Regions from separate parts of the Comamonas sp. FUJ_7 genome, predicted to be linked through region 1. Evidence: riboswitches for the same ligand, from Rfam matches in the RefSeq annotation. Region 1 holds a riboswitch; the other holds the start of a gene.
The links. A riboswitch is a leader RNA that binds a small molecule or an ion and turns the genes downstream of it on or off. The one in region 1 is predicted to bind S-adenosylhomocysteine.
Positions count from the first base shown of each region.

Region 1 (7,823 bases):
TGTAAGGCGTTACTCTGCTCTCTATCGCTCTCTAAGCTGCTGCGCCAAAGAGGGAGAGATTATGCAAATCACATACACAACACTCAAAGACCGCCACAGGGTCATTCGCAATGGCATGCCAGAAGCGCTCAGTCTGCGTATTCACCGTTCGCTCAGCTGGCTGCAGCGCGCCTCCCAGTGCGATGACCAGGATGGACGTTTTGTCTTTCTGTGGATTGCCTTCAATGCCGCTTACGCCCAAGAAATTCCACGCAGCGTGCACCTGTCACAGCCAGAAGCTTTCACCACTTTTTGCACCAGCTGCACGCGCTAGATAGCGACAAGCAGCTGGATACCCTGTTTGGGTACATCTTCAGCGGCCCATCCGCATGCTGCTGGACAACCCCTATGTGTTTGAAGCCTTCTGGAGCTTCCAGCGTGGCGATATGGACGAAGCCACTTGGCAACAACGCTTTGCCGCCGGTAAACGCAAAGCCGCCCAATTGCTGGCCGCTGGCAAAACTCCAGACCTGCTGGCCCTGGTCTTGCACCGCATCTACACCTTGCGCAACCAAATCATGCACGGCGGCGCAACGTGGAACAGCCAGATCAACCGCGCGCAAGTCAAAGACTGCGCCAGCAGCATGAACAAGCTGGTGCCTGTGGTGATTGATTTGATGATGTCCAACCCCGACACGATTTGGGGTGAGGCTTGTTAGCTGGTAGTGAACTATAAAAGGCCGCGTCAGCGGCCTTTTATGTTGTGCTCCATTAGCCCAAATTTGGCGCCAGAAAACGGCGCAGTTCTTCCACATCCATGCCACGGCGCTCGGCCATGTCCACCAATTGGTCTTCACCAATCTGGCCCACGTTGAAGTACACGGCTTCGGGGTTGCCGATGTAGAAACCGCTGACGCTGGATGCCGGGTTCATAGCCAGGCTCTCGGTCAGCGTCATGCCGATTTCATCGGCTTGCAGCGCCTTGAACAGGTCGATCTTGGCCGTGTGATCGGGGCAAGCAGGATAGCCGGGTGCGGGGCGGATGCCTTGGTATTTTTCCTTGATGAGTTCCTCGTTGCTGAGGTTTTCATCGGCGGCGTAGCCCCACAAATCGGTGCGCACGCGCTGGTGCAGGCATTCGGCAAAGGCTTCGGCCAGTCGGTCGGCCAAAGCCTTGAACATGATGCCGCTGTAGTCGTCCAGCGCGGCTTCAAATTCCTTGTCTTTCTTTTCGGCGCCAATGCCTGCAGTGACGGCAAACAGACCGGCGTAGTCGTTGATGCCTGATTCCTTGTCCGCCACAAAATCGCTCAGGCAGCGGCTGGGGCGCATCACGCCTTCCACGGCCTGTTTTTCGGTTTGCTGGCGCATGCCGTACCAGGTCATCAGCACTTGGCTGCGTGATTCGTCGGTGTAGAAGACGATGTCGTCGCCCACGCGGTTGGCGGGGAAGAGGCCCATCACGCCATTGGCTTGCAGCCAGCGGCCATCGATGATTTTTTGCAGCATGGCCTTGGCATCGGCCAGCACATTGCGCGCCTGCTCACCGACCACTTCATCGTCAAGGATCGCGGGGTAAGGGCCGGCCAGATCCCAAGTCTGGAAGAACGGGCCCCAGTCGATAAACTGGGCAATCTCAGCCAGGTCAAAATTCTTGAAAACGCGGCGACCCAGCGTGCGCGGTATCACGGGGGCATGGTTCACCACGGCGGCATTGGCGCGGGCTTGGCTGAGTGTCCACAGCGGCGTCTTCTTCTTGTTGGCGTGCTGGGTGCGCACCTTGTCGTAATCGGCGCTGACCTCGGCCAGATAGTTGTCCTTGCCTTCGCCTAGCAGGCTTTGTGCCACGCTGACCGAGCGCGAAGCATCGGGCACATAGACCACGGGACCTTCGTACTTGGGCGCAATCTTCACAGCCGTGTGCACGCGCGAGCAAGTTGCGCCGCCGATCAGCAGCGGAATCTTCTTGATGCGGAAATAGTCATCCTTGTGCATCTCGCCCGCCACGTACTGCATCTCTTCCAGGCTGGGCGTAATAAGGCCAGACAGGCCAATGATGTCCGCGCCCTCTGCCTTGGCGCGCGCCAGAATCTCGTGGCAGGGCACCATCACGCCCATGTTGATGACTTCAAAGTTGTTGCACTGCAAGACCACGGTGACGATGTTCTTGCCAATGTCGTGCACGTCGCCCTTCACCGTGGCAATGACGATCTTTCCCTTGCTGGTCACGTCCATGCCAGCGGCTTCTTGCTGGCGCTTTTCCTCTTCGATGTAGGGCACGAGGTGGGCCACGGCCTGCTTCATCACGCGGGCGGATTTGACCACCTGCGGTAGGAACATCTTGCCGGCGCCAAACAGGTCACCCACCACGTTCATGCCGTCCATCAGCGGGCCTTCGATCACGTGCAGCGGGCGGCCACCGCCTTGCACCACGATCTGCTGGTAAGCCTCTTCCGTGTCTACGGTGATGAAGTCGGTGATGCCATGCACCAACGCGTGGGTCAGGCGCTCGTTCACGGTCTTGGGGTTGTCGGGAGTACCGCGCCACTCCAGCTTTTTGCTGTCGTCCTTGGCGTTGCCCTTGGCCTGGTCGGCAATCTCCAGCAAGCGCTCGGCCGCATCAGGGCGGCGGTTGAGCACCACGTCTTCCACGCGCTCGCGCAGGTTCGGCTCCAGGTCGTCGTACACGCCGATCATGCCGGCGTTGACGATGCCCATGTCCATGCCCGCCGCAATCGCGTGGTACAGGAACACGGTGTGAATCGCCTCACGCACGGGGTCGTTGCCACGGAAGGAAAACGACACGTTGGAGACGCCGCCGCTGACCTTGGCACCGGGCAGGTTTTGCTTGATCCAGCGAGTGGCTTCAATAAAGTCGACGCCGTAGTTGTTGTGCTCTTCAATGCCGGTGGCGACCGCGAACACGTTGGGGTCGAAGATGATGTCTTCGGGCGGGAAGCCAACTTCATCGACCAGGATTCGATAGGCGCGCTCGCAAATCTCGGTCTTGCGCGCAAAGGTGTCGGCCTGACCCTTCTCGTCAAAAGCCATCACCACGGCAGCCGCGCCATAGCGCTTGACCAGTTTGGCATGGGCCTTGAACTCTTCCACGCCTTCCTTCATCGAGATGGAATTGACGATGCCCTTGCCCTGCAAGCAGCGCAGGCCGGCTTCGATCACTTCCCACTTGGAGCTGTCCACCATCACCGGCACTTTGGCAATGTCGGGCTCGGAGGCGATCAGGTTCAGAAAGCGCACCATGGCGGCCTTGCTGTCCAGCATGGCTTCGTCCATGTTCACGTCAATGACCTGCGCGCCGTTTTCCACCTGCTGGCGGGCCACAGCCAAGGCTTCTTCGTACTGCTCATTCAGGATCAAGCGTGCAAACGCTTTGGAGCCGGTGACGTTGGTGCGCTCACCCACGTTGACGAAGAGCGTGTCATCGCCAATGAACACGGGCTCCAGGCCCGACAGGCGCATGGGAGGAATGACAGAGGAAGGGGTAGCAGCAGACATCAGCTCACCTGTGTGAAAACCAGAATCAAAGGAAACAGGTGAGCGCCGTTGTAGATGGTGAGCAGATAGCACAAGGTATCTGCCAGCCCGAGCCTGACGGGTCATGCATCGCTGTGATGACCGGCTGCAGCGCTCCTCGGGGTGAAGCCCTGCATTTTAGAGCCTGTTCATATAGCGCACCTGCATCACTGCCGTTCATCGCCCTGTATGAAGCGTTACAGGTCCGCATCAAGGCCATCCATATATTCCCTGCTTTGCTGCAGAGCGCGCTGCCCATAAAAAATGCTTCTTTGACGCGCTTTGCTATACCAGAAGTGCTCACTGCGCTCTCAAAAAACAGCAGCTGAGCTCAAGGTAATTTCGCTAACAGCGAATGTAGCCATCTTATTTCAAGCATATTTGCAATATGGTGCCGCTTGCAGTGGCATCGCTCTTGATTTACCAGCTGGCCCCAGACCGGGATACCCGGACCTGCTGTCGCCACAACTGGACGAGTACCTACAGCCCCTATTTTTGAGTCTTTGGCACCATCGTCATCGTACTCAGCGACGCACTGCCGCAAGTCCTGCTACACCGGCAGTTCTTGCGGTCACGGCGGGCAATTCACCGGAGAAATCTATGAACGTGACCTTTGGCGCGTACTACACACTCATCATGGCCGTGCTTGTGCTGCTGATCGGCAAGCTCATGACGCGGCACATCCGCTTTCTGCGCGACTTCAACATCCCCGAGCCCGTCTCCGGCGGCCTGCTGGTCGCAGCCATCATCTTTGCCCTGCATCAGACCCTTGGCCTGAGCCTGACGTTTGAAGGCAGCCTCCAGTCCGCGTTCATGCTGGTGTTTTTCTCGTCGATCGGCTTGAGCGCCAACTTTGCCAAGCTGCGCGAGGGCGGCTCAGGCCTGTTCATCTTCCTGGGTGTCATTGCGGCCTTCATCATGGTTCAGAACACTGTGGGCGTGGGCCTGGCCACGATTCTGGGCCTGGATCCGCTGATCGGCCTGGTCGCTGGCTCCATCACCCTGGTCGGCGGCCACGGCACTGCCGGCGCCTGGGGCTCGGTGCTAGAAAACCAGTACGGCCTGACAGGCGCCACCACGCTGGGCATCGCCTGCGCGACCTTTGGCCTGGTGATTGGCGGTCTGCTGGGTGGGCCACTGGCCAAGCGCCTGATTACCAAGCACCAGCTGGCACAACCACGCACAGAGTCCGAACAGCTGCACTCAGAGGCCCCTGCCGTCAGCGAAGGCAGCGACGTTGCCAACTTCGAATCTCCCAGCAAGGCCCCTCGCCTGATCACGGCCGATGCCGCCGTGGAAACGCTGGCACTGTTTGCTGCCTGCCTGGCCTTTGCGGAATTCATGACCGGCCTGACAAAGGGCACGGCGATTCAGCTGCCAACCTTTGTCTGGGCTCTGGGCGGTGGCGTGATCATCCGCAACGTGCTGGACTATGTCTTTGGCTTCAAGGTCTTCGACCGTGCCATCGACGTCTTTGGCAATGCTGCCTTGTCCATCTATCTGGCCATTGCCCTGCTGTCGCTCAAGCTGTGGGAGCTGACCGATCTGGCTGGCCCGCTGATAGTCATCCTGGCGGCTCAGACCATCGTCATGGCTTTGTATGCAGCCTTCATCACCTTCCGCATCATGGGCAAGAACTATGACGCTGCCGTGCTGGCTGCTGGCCACTGCGGCTTTGGCATGGGTGCCACACCCACAGCCGTCGCCAATATGCAGGCCATTACCAACCAGTACGGCCCTTCGCACAAGGCCTTCCTGATCGTGCCGCTGGTGGGCGCCTTCTTCATCGACATCATCAACGCCTTCCTGCTGCAGGCCATGATCAGCCTCATCCGCTGATAACTGCGTCCGCACACAAAAAAGCGTGTTCCCTTCCAGGGGAACACGCTTTTTTTATGGCTGCACCGTCTTCAGGCTCGCTGCCAGACGGCTTTCAAAGTCCACTGCATAGGTAGTGCAGCAGACGTTTGTTCGTTCAGACCGCTTCAGACGCAGACAGAGCCTGGGCGGAAGCCGGCAAGCCAAAGATGCGGTCAAACGCCCAGTTGAAGGCAAAGGTATAGACCATGAAGAACACCAGCAGGCCAGCCTCCATGACCGCAGCTTCCCACAGCGAAATATTGAACCACCATGCCATCAGAGGAATCAGCATGGCGGCAATACCGCCCTCAAAGCCGATGGCATGCACCACCCGGCGCAGTATGGAGCGGCCCTTGACGGTCTGGCGCGCTTCCCATTTTTCAAACAGGTAGTTGAAGCTCAGATTCCAGCAAATGGCGATCACAGAGGCTGCGACTGCCATCACCCCAGAGTCACTGGCTTTTTGGCCAATCGCCATAAAGATCAGGCTGGAGACGATGATGGCAATCGCCTCATACAGGCCCACATAAATGACCCGGCGCTTGGTACCTTGCAGACCTGTAGCCTTGGCAGGAGCAGCAGCGTTGCGGTGATGGAGAGAGTTGGCAGAGGAAGAAGCGGATGCCATCGCTGAAGCTTGTTGAGACATGGTTGGCAGTGTATGTTCTGAAAATTGAAGATAAAAGTCAGTTCCTTTCAATTTTTCTGATAAATCAGCCATGTCGTTCACCGCAGATCAGGTCCCGTTGTTTCTGGCCGTCCTCGATGCCGGCTCCTTTTCCGCAGCTGCACGCAAGCTGGGCAAAGTGCCTTCTGCCGTGAGCATGGCCATTGCCCAGCTGGAGGCCGAGCTGGATTTGCAGCTGTTTGACCGCAGCAGCCGTGAACCAGCGCCCACCGCCATTGCCCGTGCGCTGGAACCCCAGGCGCGGCTGCTGGCCGAGCAGCTTCAGCTGCTGAACTGGCAGGCACAGGCCCTGCATGAAGGGCTGGAAGAGCGACTGACGCTGGTCATCGCCCCCGAGCTGCTGGCCACGCACTGGAGCGAGCCCCTGACCCGGCTGGTGCAGGAGTTTCCAGCCTTGCCCATCGAAGTGCTGGCGGCTCCGCAGGCGGATGCTCTGGAGTTGCTGCACTCCGGCCGCGCCCACCTGGCGCTGGCGTTCGAGCGCCCCGCCATGGACGGCCGCGAAGGCTTTCAGGAGATGGGCCGCGAAACGCTGGTCGCCGTGATGTCGCCGCAGTTCGCCCCCTGGCAACAGGTTCTGACGGAGCATTCGTCCAGTGACACGACGCCACCCCGGCTCACGGTGGAGCAGCTCGCCGCCACACGCCAGGTGTTGGTCGCCAGCCGCGACCCGCAGCAGACCGACCCGCGCTTTGTCTTTGCGCGTCAGCTCTGGCGCACGGACAGCCACCAGGCTGCGCTGTCGCTGATCAGCGCCGGGCTGGCCTGGGGCTGGCTGCCCAAGGGGCTGGTAGAGCCCCATATCAGCGCCGGGGCCTTGATGGAGATTCCCGTGCTCAACCTCAGCAATGGCACGACCTTGTTTGTGGACTGGGTCTGGTCCAAGGAGCGCCCACAGGGGCTGGCCAGCAGACGTTTTGTGCAATTGCTGCGCGAGAGTTCCGCCGATAAAAACTGACGCAACCGGCCGGCACCTGGGGTTCAAAATGCATCGGCAGCCCAGTACCAGCACAAGAGCAGCCTGCTGCCTCACAGCCTCACCAATCGCCTCACTGCACAGGAGTTTTTGTATGCCCCGTCAGAGCGCCAAAGCAGCCACCTCCCAGCCAGCCACCTCCCCATCGCCAAAGTCCGGCAAGAATTTGCCATTTCCCACCAGCGATTCGGTCAAAGCCTTGCAGCCCTCCGCTCCCATCAAGCGAGCCCCCAAAAAGGCGGTGCTTCCAGCCGAAGAGACTCCGCCCGCAGCAACCTGTGTCTATCCCTTTGAGCTTCAGGACGAGGCCTTGCGCCAGCTCTGGCTGCAGTGGCAGCCCGGCCAGCCCCGGGACAGCCGCATACCTCACGCCTCACCGGTGACGCCCGTCGATTTGCTGCAATACGACCCGGCAGCCAAGCCTTTTTCCTCCAGCAAAGGCAAGCAGCACGACAAGGCAAGCGTGCATCAGCTGGCTGTAGCGCTGGACGGTCTGCAAAACGTCTTCTATGCCGATCGTCGCTTCAAGCTGCTGGTCATCCTGCAGGGCATGGATGCCGCCGGCAAAGACGGAACCCTGCGCGCCGTGTTCAGCCAGACCTCGCCGCTGGGCGTACGCACCGTAGGCTGGAAGGCCCCGACGGAAACCGAAAAGGCCCACGACTACCTCTGGCGCATTCATCAGCAAATGCCAGGGGCTGGCGAAGTGGTGGTTTTCAACCGCAGTCAGTACGAGGATGTACTGGTGCCCGTGGTCAATGGCTGGCTGACGTCCGAGCAGCAGGC
Region 1 covers NZ_JBXXZI010000005.1:11,689-19,511, reverse strand. Annotated here, with positions in the region: gene AC2I9W_RS08740 (hypothetical protein) at 62-313, shown strand; gene AC2I9W_RS08735 (hypothetical protein) at 369-698, shown strand; gene metH (methionine synthase) at 751-3,495, opposite strand; S-adenosyl-L-homocysteine riboswitch at 3,529-3,639, opposite strand; gene gltS (sodium/glutamate symporter) at 4,114-5,352, shown strand; gene AC2I9W_RS08720 (PACE efflux transporter) at 5,489-6,001, opposite strand; gene AC2I9W_RS08715 (LysR family transcriptional regulator) at 6,093-7,019, shown strand; gene AC2I9W_RS08710 (PPK2 family polyphosphate kinase) at 7,132-7,823, shown strand, end outside.

Region 2 (7,823 bases), on a different contig from region 1:
CTGCCCAGCCTTGCGCACTCCCTGCCCCGGTGTGGATCAAGCGCGGTTCTGCCGATTACTGGCGTGTCAGCGTGGCCTTGTTCTTGGCGGGCTTTGCCACTTTCTCGCTGCTGTACTGCGTGCAGCCTCTGCTGCCTGAGCTGGCTCACACCTTTGCCATCAGCCCAGGCCAGAGCGCGCTGGCGCTGTCGGTGTCCACGGCTTGCTTGGCTGGCTCCATCGTGCTTGCGGGGGCGTTGTCCGAGGGGCTGGGGCGACGCAAGCTGATGTTTGTCTCCATGGCGCTGGCGGCGCTGTGCAATCTGCTGGCCTCATTTCTGCCGCAGTGGCATGCATTGCTGGCCGCCCGGGCACTGGAGGGGCTGCTGCTGGGCGGTGTGCCCGCTGTGGCCATGGCCTATCTGTCTGAAGAGATCGATCCGCCAGGTCTGGGCTTTGCCATGGGCCTGTATGTGGGCGGCACGGCCTTGGGCGGCATGCTGGGTCGTGTGGGGATGAGCGCCATGACGGAGTTCTGGGGCTGGCGCCATGCGCTGGCGGCGCTGTCGGTGCTGGACTTGCTGGCTGCGCTGGGCTTTGTCTGGCTGCTGCCCAACTCACGCAACTTCATCAAGAAAACCGGGCTGGGTGCGCGTTATCACCTGCAGGCCTGGGGGCGACACTTGCATCACAAAGGGCTGGCGCTGCTGTTTCTGATTGCCTTTGGGCTGATGGGTGTTTTTGTCAGCATCTACAACTACGCCGGCTTTTTATTGAGTGCCGCTCCGTACAGCTTGAGCCAGCTTCAGATCAGCCATATCTTCTATGCCTATCTGTTTGGCATGGTGGCTTCGCCCGTAGCGGGTGGGCTGGCTGACAGGCTGGGCCGTGGCCCGGTGCTGATTGCCGGTGCACTGCTGATGGCGGCAGGTGTGGTGCTGACGCTGTTTGAGCCACTGGCAGTCATCGTCACTGGCATTGTTTTGCTGACGGCTGGTTTCTTTGTCGCGCACTCGGTGGCCAGCGGCTGGGTCGGACGACTGGCGCAGCAGTCCAAAGGCCATGCATCGTCGCTCTACCTCTGGGGCTATTACATGGGATCCAGCGTGCTGGGGGCCGGGGCAGGCTGGTTCTGGTCGCGCTGGGGCTGGACGGGCGTGGGCAGCGTGGCCTTGGCTGTGCTGGCGCTGGTGAGTGCCCTGACGCTGCGCGTGCAGTGGCTGTCGGTTCAGGCGGCAAAGGAGCAAAAGGCGGCCCGGCAGTGATTGGCCTGAGCCGCGTCGGTTATCGCCCGGCAGGCTGCAAGGGGATTCCCTTATAATCGCCGACCATCCGAGGAGCGTTGCAGTGCTTTTTCAAGCACGAGGCTCGGATTCCATCCCGCAACGACGCTCACCCACGCTTTCTGTGCGGTGAGACTGCATTTTCCTGTCCCCGCAGAACGTGGTTTTTCATTCATTTTTTGGAGAAAACCATGAACGCTGCTGTGCGCTTCAACCCCGCTGACTCGGCCATTACCGACATTTCCCTGGCCGACTGGGGCCGCAAGGAAATCAAGATTGCCGAAACCGAAATGCCCGGCCTGATGGCCATCCGCGAAGAGTTTGCTGCTGCCCAGCCCCTGAAGGGCGCGCGCATCACCGGCTCGCTGCACATGACCATCCAAACGGCTGTGCTGATCGAGACATTGAAGGACTTGGGCGCCGAAGTGCGCTGGGCGTCTTGCAACATCTTCTCGACCCAAGACCACGCCGCTGCGGCCATTGCTGCGACAGGCACTCCCGTGTTTGCCATCAAGGGCGAGTCGCTGGAAGACTACTGGGACTACACCCACCGCATCTTTGAATTCGGCGCTGCTGGCACCGACAACGAAGGCCCCAACATGATCCTGGACGACGGCGGCGATGCGACCATGCTGCTGCACCTGGGTCAAAAGGCCGAGAAGGATCTGTCCGTGCTGGCCAACCCCGGCTCGGAAGAAGAAAAAATCGTCTTTGCCGCCATCAAGGCCAAGCTGGCGGTGGACCCCACCTGGTACACCCGCAAGTCCGCCCAAATTTTGGGCGTGACCGAAGAAACCACCACCGGTGTGCACCGCCTGAACGAAATGTCGGCCAACGGCAGCCTGCTGTTCCGCGCGATCAACGTGAACGACTCGGTAACCAAGTCCAAGTTTGACAACCTGTACGGCTGCCGCGAATCGCTGGTCGACGGTATCAAGCGCGCCACCGACGTGATGATCGCGGGCAAGGTCGCTTGCGTGGCTGGTTACGGTGACGTGGGCAAGGGCTGCGCCCAAGCACTGCGCGCTTTGAGCGCCCAAGTGTGGGTGACAGAAATCGACCCGATCAACGCGCTGCAAGCCGCCATGGAAGGCTACAAGGTCGTGACCATGGAATATGCCGCCGACAAGTGCGACATCTTCGTGACCACTACCGGCAACAAGGACATCATCCGCCACGAGCACATGGTCGCCATGAAGGACCAGGCCATCGTCTGCAACATCGGTCACTTCGACAATGAAATCGACGTGGCTTCGATCGAGAAGTACGAGTGGGAAGAAGTCAAGCCCCAGGTCGACCAGATCAAGTTCCCTGACGGCAAGAAGATCACCCTGCTGGCCAAGGGCCGTCTGGTGAACCTGGGTTGCGCTACCGGCCACCCCTCGTTCGTGATGAGCGCATCGTTTGCCAACCAGACCATCGCCCAGATCGAGCTGTTCACACGCCCCGAAGCCTACGAAGTGGGTAAGGTCTACGTGCTGCCCAAGCTGCTGGACGAAAAGGTGGCACGCCTGCACCTGAAGAAGGTCGGCGCGATGCTGACCGAGCTGACCGATGAGCAAGCCGCTTACATCGGTGTGAAGAAGGAAGGCCCTTACAAGCCGGAGACATACCGCTACTGATCGTAGCGGTCACCCCCTGAGGCGCTTTGCGCCTTCGCCCCTCTCTCTACGCGCTTCGCGCTAGGGGAGGGGGACAGCACCTTCGCCGCGAGGCGGCTCTTGCTCGCTGTCCTGAGCTTGGAGCGCGCCTGTATCGAAGCTGTGTTAATTTATTTGATAGCTTCTTGCGCTTGTCAGTCATTGGTTTCAGATGGATATCTATCTGAATGGCAAGCAAGACAAGCGCAAGCAGCTATCTAAAAAGATTTCTTTTGCCCGCTGCACCTCTGTGCAGCGCCTGGCGCCGGTTTATTTCAAAGGAAGCGACGCTATGCGCGCAGATGTTTTTTTGGTGGATGCTGGTCATGCCTCTACGCGCTCTCAAGCCCAGCGCCTGATTGCTTCGGGCGTGGAGTGGCGCCTGACGCCGCTGGCTCCTTGGAAAAAGGTCGTCAAAAACGGTGACGATATTCCTGCGGGCGCAGAGCTGAACCTGCTCGATGCCGCAGAGGCCAAGTACATCTCGCGTGGCGGGCTCAAGTTGGAAGGGGCGCTGGCTGCCACAGGCATCTCGGTCAAGGGACTGCGCTGCCTGGATGTGGGGCAGAGCACCGGCGGCTTTACCGACTGCCTGCTGCAGGCCGGTGCCGCGCAGGTCATCGGCATCGATGTGGGCCACAGCCAGTTGCATGAGCGTCTGCGCAGCGACGAGCGCGTGATCTGTGTCGAGAGCTTTAACGCTCGCACGCTGACGCCCGAGTCGCTGGAGCAAGCCTGCGATGAAGCGCTGTGCGAAGTCATCGAGGAAGAGGAAGACAACGACACCCAGCCCGTTGCGCCCTATGCATGGATGCGCAATGGCGGGCAGATCGACGAAGACTACGACGACAGCGATGACGCCAAGGAGCAAGACGTAGAAGCCTTCAAGGCCGAGCGCGCCGCCAAGGCCAAGGCTCGCGCCGAGGGCTTGGCTCCCGTGGAAATGCGCCGCCGCGAAGGCACTGAAAACATCGATATCACGCCTGCATTCGATTTTGTTTGCGGCGATGTATCTTTTATCTCGCTGACACTGGTGCTGCCTGCCGTGGTGCAGACTCTCAAGCCCCATGGTCAGCTGCTGATGCTGGTCAAGCCTCAGTTCGAGCTGCAGCCCGGCCAGATCGGCAAGGGCGGCATTGTGCGCGAACCGGCTTTGTATGGCGAAGTGGAAAAGCGCATTCGCGACTGCCTCGCCGGGCTGGGCCTGACGGTCAAGCAATGGCTGGATTCTCCCATTGAAGGCGGCGACGGCAATCACGAGTTCTTCGTTTGGGCCGAGCAAGGTGCTGAAATCAAAGCACCGGTCGCGGCTGCTGCAGATGAGGCCGTGGCAGCCAAACCGGTGGTCAAGTCCGCCGCCAAGCGCCCCTCGCGTGCCGACATCAAGGCCGAGCGTGCCAAGCAGGAGCTGTATGCCGACCCGGAAGCGGCCAGCTTTGGTCAGCCCGGCCCAGGCCGCAGCAAGCAGAAAAAGCGCAACGAGCGCTGAGCTTTCAGTGCAGCGTGCACTGGGCTAGCAAGTAACGAATGCCAAGGCTTGCAGGCCTTGGCCATATCCACAGAATCCTGAGACAAGAGCCGTCATGAGTTTTCCCGTCAGCTTCGAGTTTTTCCCCACCAAGACGCCCGAGGGCGCGGCCAAGCATGTGGCTACGCGTCAGGCGCTGTATGCACGCAAGCCCCAGTTTTGCTCCGTGACCTATGGCGCGGGCGGTTCCACGCAGTCGGGTACGTTTACCATGGTGCGCGACATTCAGAACGAGGGCGTGAGCGCAGCTTCGCACTTCTCTTGCATCGGTGCCACGCATGAATCGGTGCGCACTGAGTTGAGCGAACTCAAGGCCATGGGCGTCAATCGCATCGTGGCCTTGCGCGGCGATTTGCCCAGTGGTTATGGCTTAGGCGGCGAGTTCCATTACGCCAGTGATCTCGTGGCTTTTGTGCGACGCGAGTTTGGCGATTGGTTCCATATCGAAGTGGCTGCTTACCCGGAAACCCATCCCCAGGCTAAGTCCCCACGCAGCGATCTTGATGCATTTGTTGCTAAAGTTCGCGCTGGTGCTGATTCCGCCATCACCCAGTACTTCTACAATGCCGACGCATACATGCGCTTTGTGGATGAGGTGAAGGCTCTGGGACTGGACATTCCTGTCGTGCCCGGAATCATGCCGATTACCAGCTCTACACAGCTGATGCGCTTCTCGGATGCATGTGGTGCCGAGATTCCGCGCTGGATTCGTCTGCGTCTGCAGGCGTACGGAGATGACACTGCTTCCATTCGTGAGTTCGGTCTGGATGTCGTGACTCATCTATGTGAACAGTTGCGCAGCCAGGGTGCCCCGGGCTTGCACTTTTATACGATGAATCAGAGCGTCGCCACTCTGGAGATCTGCGACCGTCTGGGTCTGTAAGCCACAAGCTTGCAGGCAGCTTGGCGGGCTGTCTTGGGCGGCTCTCACTTGAGTTTTCAAGGAGATTGCGCCCGTGAAATATCTTTTTTGGCGTCCGCGTTGTTGTCAGTGGATGGGCCTTGCTGTGGTCACTGTTGCCATGGCGGGCTGCGCCCCGTTGCCTGAACAAACGGCAGAGCCAGCCCCTGCTCTGCACAGTCCTGCCCGAAAGGCGGCGCAGCCTAGCGTGTCTGCCTCCATGCTGCCCGATGCCTATGCGCGCAGCAACTATCGGGACAAGGGGCTGGGCGTCAAGGCCAACAAGCCTGTGGATGCCGACTCTGCAGACCTGCCCGAAGACAGCAACAAATACGAACTCAGCCCCCCTCGCGAGAGCGATCAGTCCGGGCTTGCCTCCTGGTACGGCGGCAAGTTCCATGGCCGCAAGACCGCCAGCGGCGAGCGCTTTGACACCATGGACATGACGGCGGCGCACAAGACGCTGCCTTTTGGTACGCGTGTCTGCGTACGCAGCTCCGTTACGGGCAAGAGCGTAGTGGTGCGCATCAATGATCGCGGGCCTTTTGCGCCTGGCCGCATCATTGACCTGAGCAAGGCCGCCGCGCAGGAGCTGGGCATGCTGGGCCTGGGCATCAAGCCGGTGGAGCTGTGGCAGCTGGAAGAGGACGAGGACGAATGTCCCGCGACGCTCAATGCCTCTGCGAAGAAGCGCCACCCCAGTGCAGCGAAGGGAGCATCGGCTTCCAAGGTCCGGGCAGCATCTTCCAGACGTCCGGTGCGCCAAGCATCACAGACAGCGAAGAAAAAGCGTTGATCTGAGCGGACTACTTTCCTTCTGCTTCGCTGGCCTTCGGCAAGGCCAGTTGGCCTGTGAGTCCTTTGTGGACTGACACGACTGAGCAAGCCATGGACTTGCGCTTGGAACGAAGCGCAAAGCCGCAGGCATTTCAGACGTGTACGAAAAGGCGAACAACCATGTGTCCATGGTTGTTCTGGAAGCTCTTAGCCACCCGACTCCAGAGTGAAAGCGGCATTGCCATCCTGGCCCAGCAGCTTGACCAGTTGCGGCATGGCCGGCTTGAGCTGATCTTTCAGGTTGAAAGGCGGGTTGATCAGGAACATGCCGCTGGCAGGCAGACCGCCGCGCTCGGAGGTCTTGTTGCTCTTGACCGTCAGCGTGGCATGCAGCCAGCTCTTGCTGGCCTTGGTAGCCATGGTTTTCAGGCGCTTGGGCAGATCGTGGGCTTCGGGGCGCGGAATGATGGGGTACCAGACGGCGTAAGTGCCGGTGGGAAAGCGCTTGAGGCTGTCGGCCACCATGTCCAGCACGCGGCCGTAGTCGGTCTTCAATTCATAGCTGGGGTCGCACAGCAGCAGTGCTCGGCGAGAAGGCGGGGGCAAGAATTTCTTCACTCCCTCAAAGCCGTCTTCCAGCAAGATGGCGACCTGGCGCTTGACCTCCAGCTGAGCCATGTTGCCGGCCAGCGAGCGCATGTCTGTGGGGTGCAGCTCGAAGGCTTTGAGGCGGTCATGGCCGCGCAGCAACGACTGGGTGATGAAGGGAGAGCCGGGGTAGTTGCGCAGCGCATTGCCCTGGTTGAAGCTGCGCACCGTCTGCATGTAGTTCTGCAGCACAGGAGCCAGCTCGGACTCCTTGGCGGCGGCCAGGCGCAGGATGCCGTCCTCGGCTTCGCCGCTCTTGCTGGCGTAGTCGCCGTCAAGACGGTACAGGCCGGCACCGCCGTGGGTGTCGAGCACCGTCAGCGCAGCCTCTTTTTGGGTGAGGTATTGCACGGTGGCGATCAAAACGGTGTGCTTGAGCACATCGGCGTGATTGCCGGCATGGAAGGCGTGGCGGTAACTGAACATAGAGACGGATGGTAACCAGCAGGGCAAGAGGGGAACAGCACTTTTTACCCTGTGGCTCTAAAGGCTGTTGGCGCCTGTGTGCACAGAGGAGAACAGGTCCTGTGGGGGCTGTTTCACAACAAGTGACTTCACGAAAAAACGCAGCTTCTGGCGTTTTTGTATAATGGCGGGCTTCGCAGCGATTTTATGGTTCCCGCGGCGAAGGCTTGGACTTTAGTTCGAGTAACCCCGCCTAAGAGGCTTCCTTTAAAAGACCTGTCTTTTTTGAGAAGAAGCACCGACCGCGGAAAAGGGACCGCCAAACCCTCTTTGAAAGAGAAAACTCATGTCTACATTCAGCGCAAAGCCCGCTGAGGTGCAACACGAGTGGTTTGTGATTGACGCCACCGATAAGGTGCTCGGACGTGTCGCCAGCGAAGTGGCACTCCGTCTGCGCGGCAAGCACAAGGCCATTTACACACCTCACGTTGACACCGGTGACTACATCGTCATCATCAACGCCTCCAAGCTCAAGGTCACTGGCACCAAGAACCTGGACAAGGTGTACTACCGTCACTCCGGTTTCCCCGGTGGCATCACTGCTACCAACTTCCGCGACCTGCAAGCCAAGTTCCCTGGCCGTGCGCTCGAGAAGGCCGTCA
Region 2 covers NZ_JBXXZI010000004.1:280,067-287,889, reverse strand. Annotated here, with positions in the region: gene AC2I9W_RS08435 (MFS transporter) at 1-1,244, shown strand, start outside; S-adenosyl-L-homocysteine riboswitch at 1,308-1,380, shown strand; gene ahcY (adenosylhomocysteinase) at 1,454-2,884, shown strand; gene AC2I9W_RS08425 (TlyA family RNA methyltransferase) at 3,195-4,391, shown strand; gene metF (methylenetetrahydrofolate reductase [NAD(P)H]) at 4,486-5,313, shown strand; gene AC2I9W_RS08415 (septal ring lytic transglycosylase RlpA family protein) at 5,453-6,127, shown strand; gene AC2I9W_RS08410 (23S rRNA (adenine(2030)-N(6))-methyltransferase RlmJ) at 6,316-7,182, opposite strand; gene rplM (50S ribosomal protein L13) at 7,508-7,823, shown strand, end outside.
Region 2: it holds a riboswitch for S-adenosylhomocysteine, as region 1 does, so the genes downstream of both, ahcY (adenosylhomocysteinase) here and metH (methionine synthase) in region 1, are expected to answer to the same signal.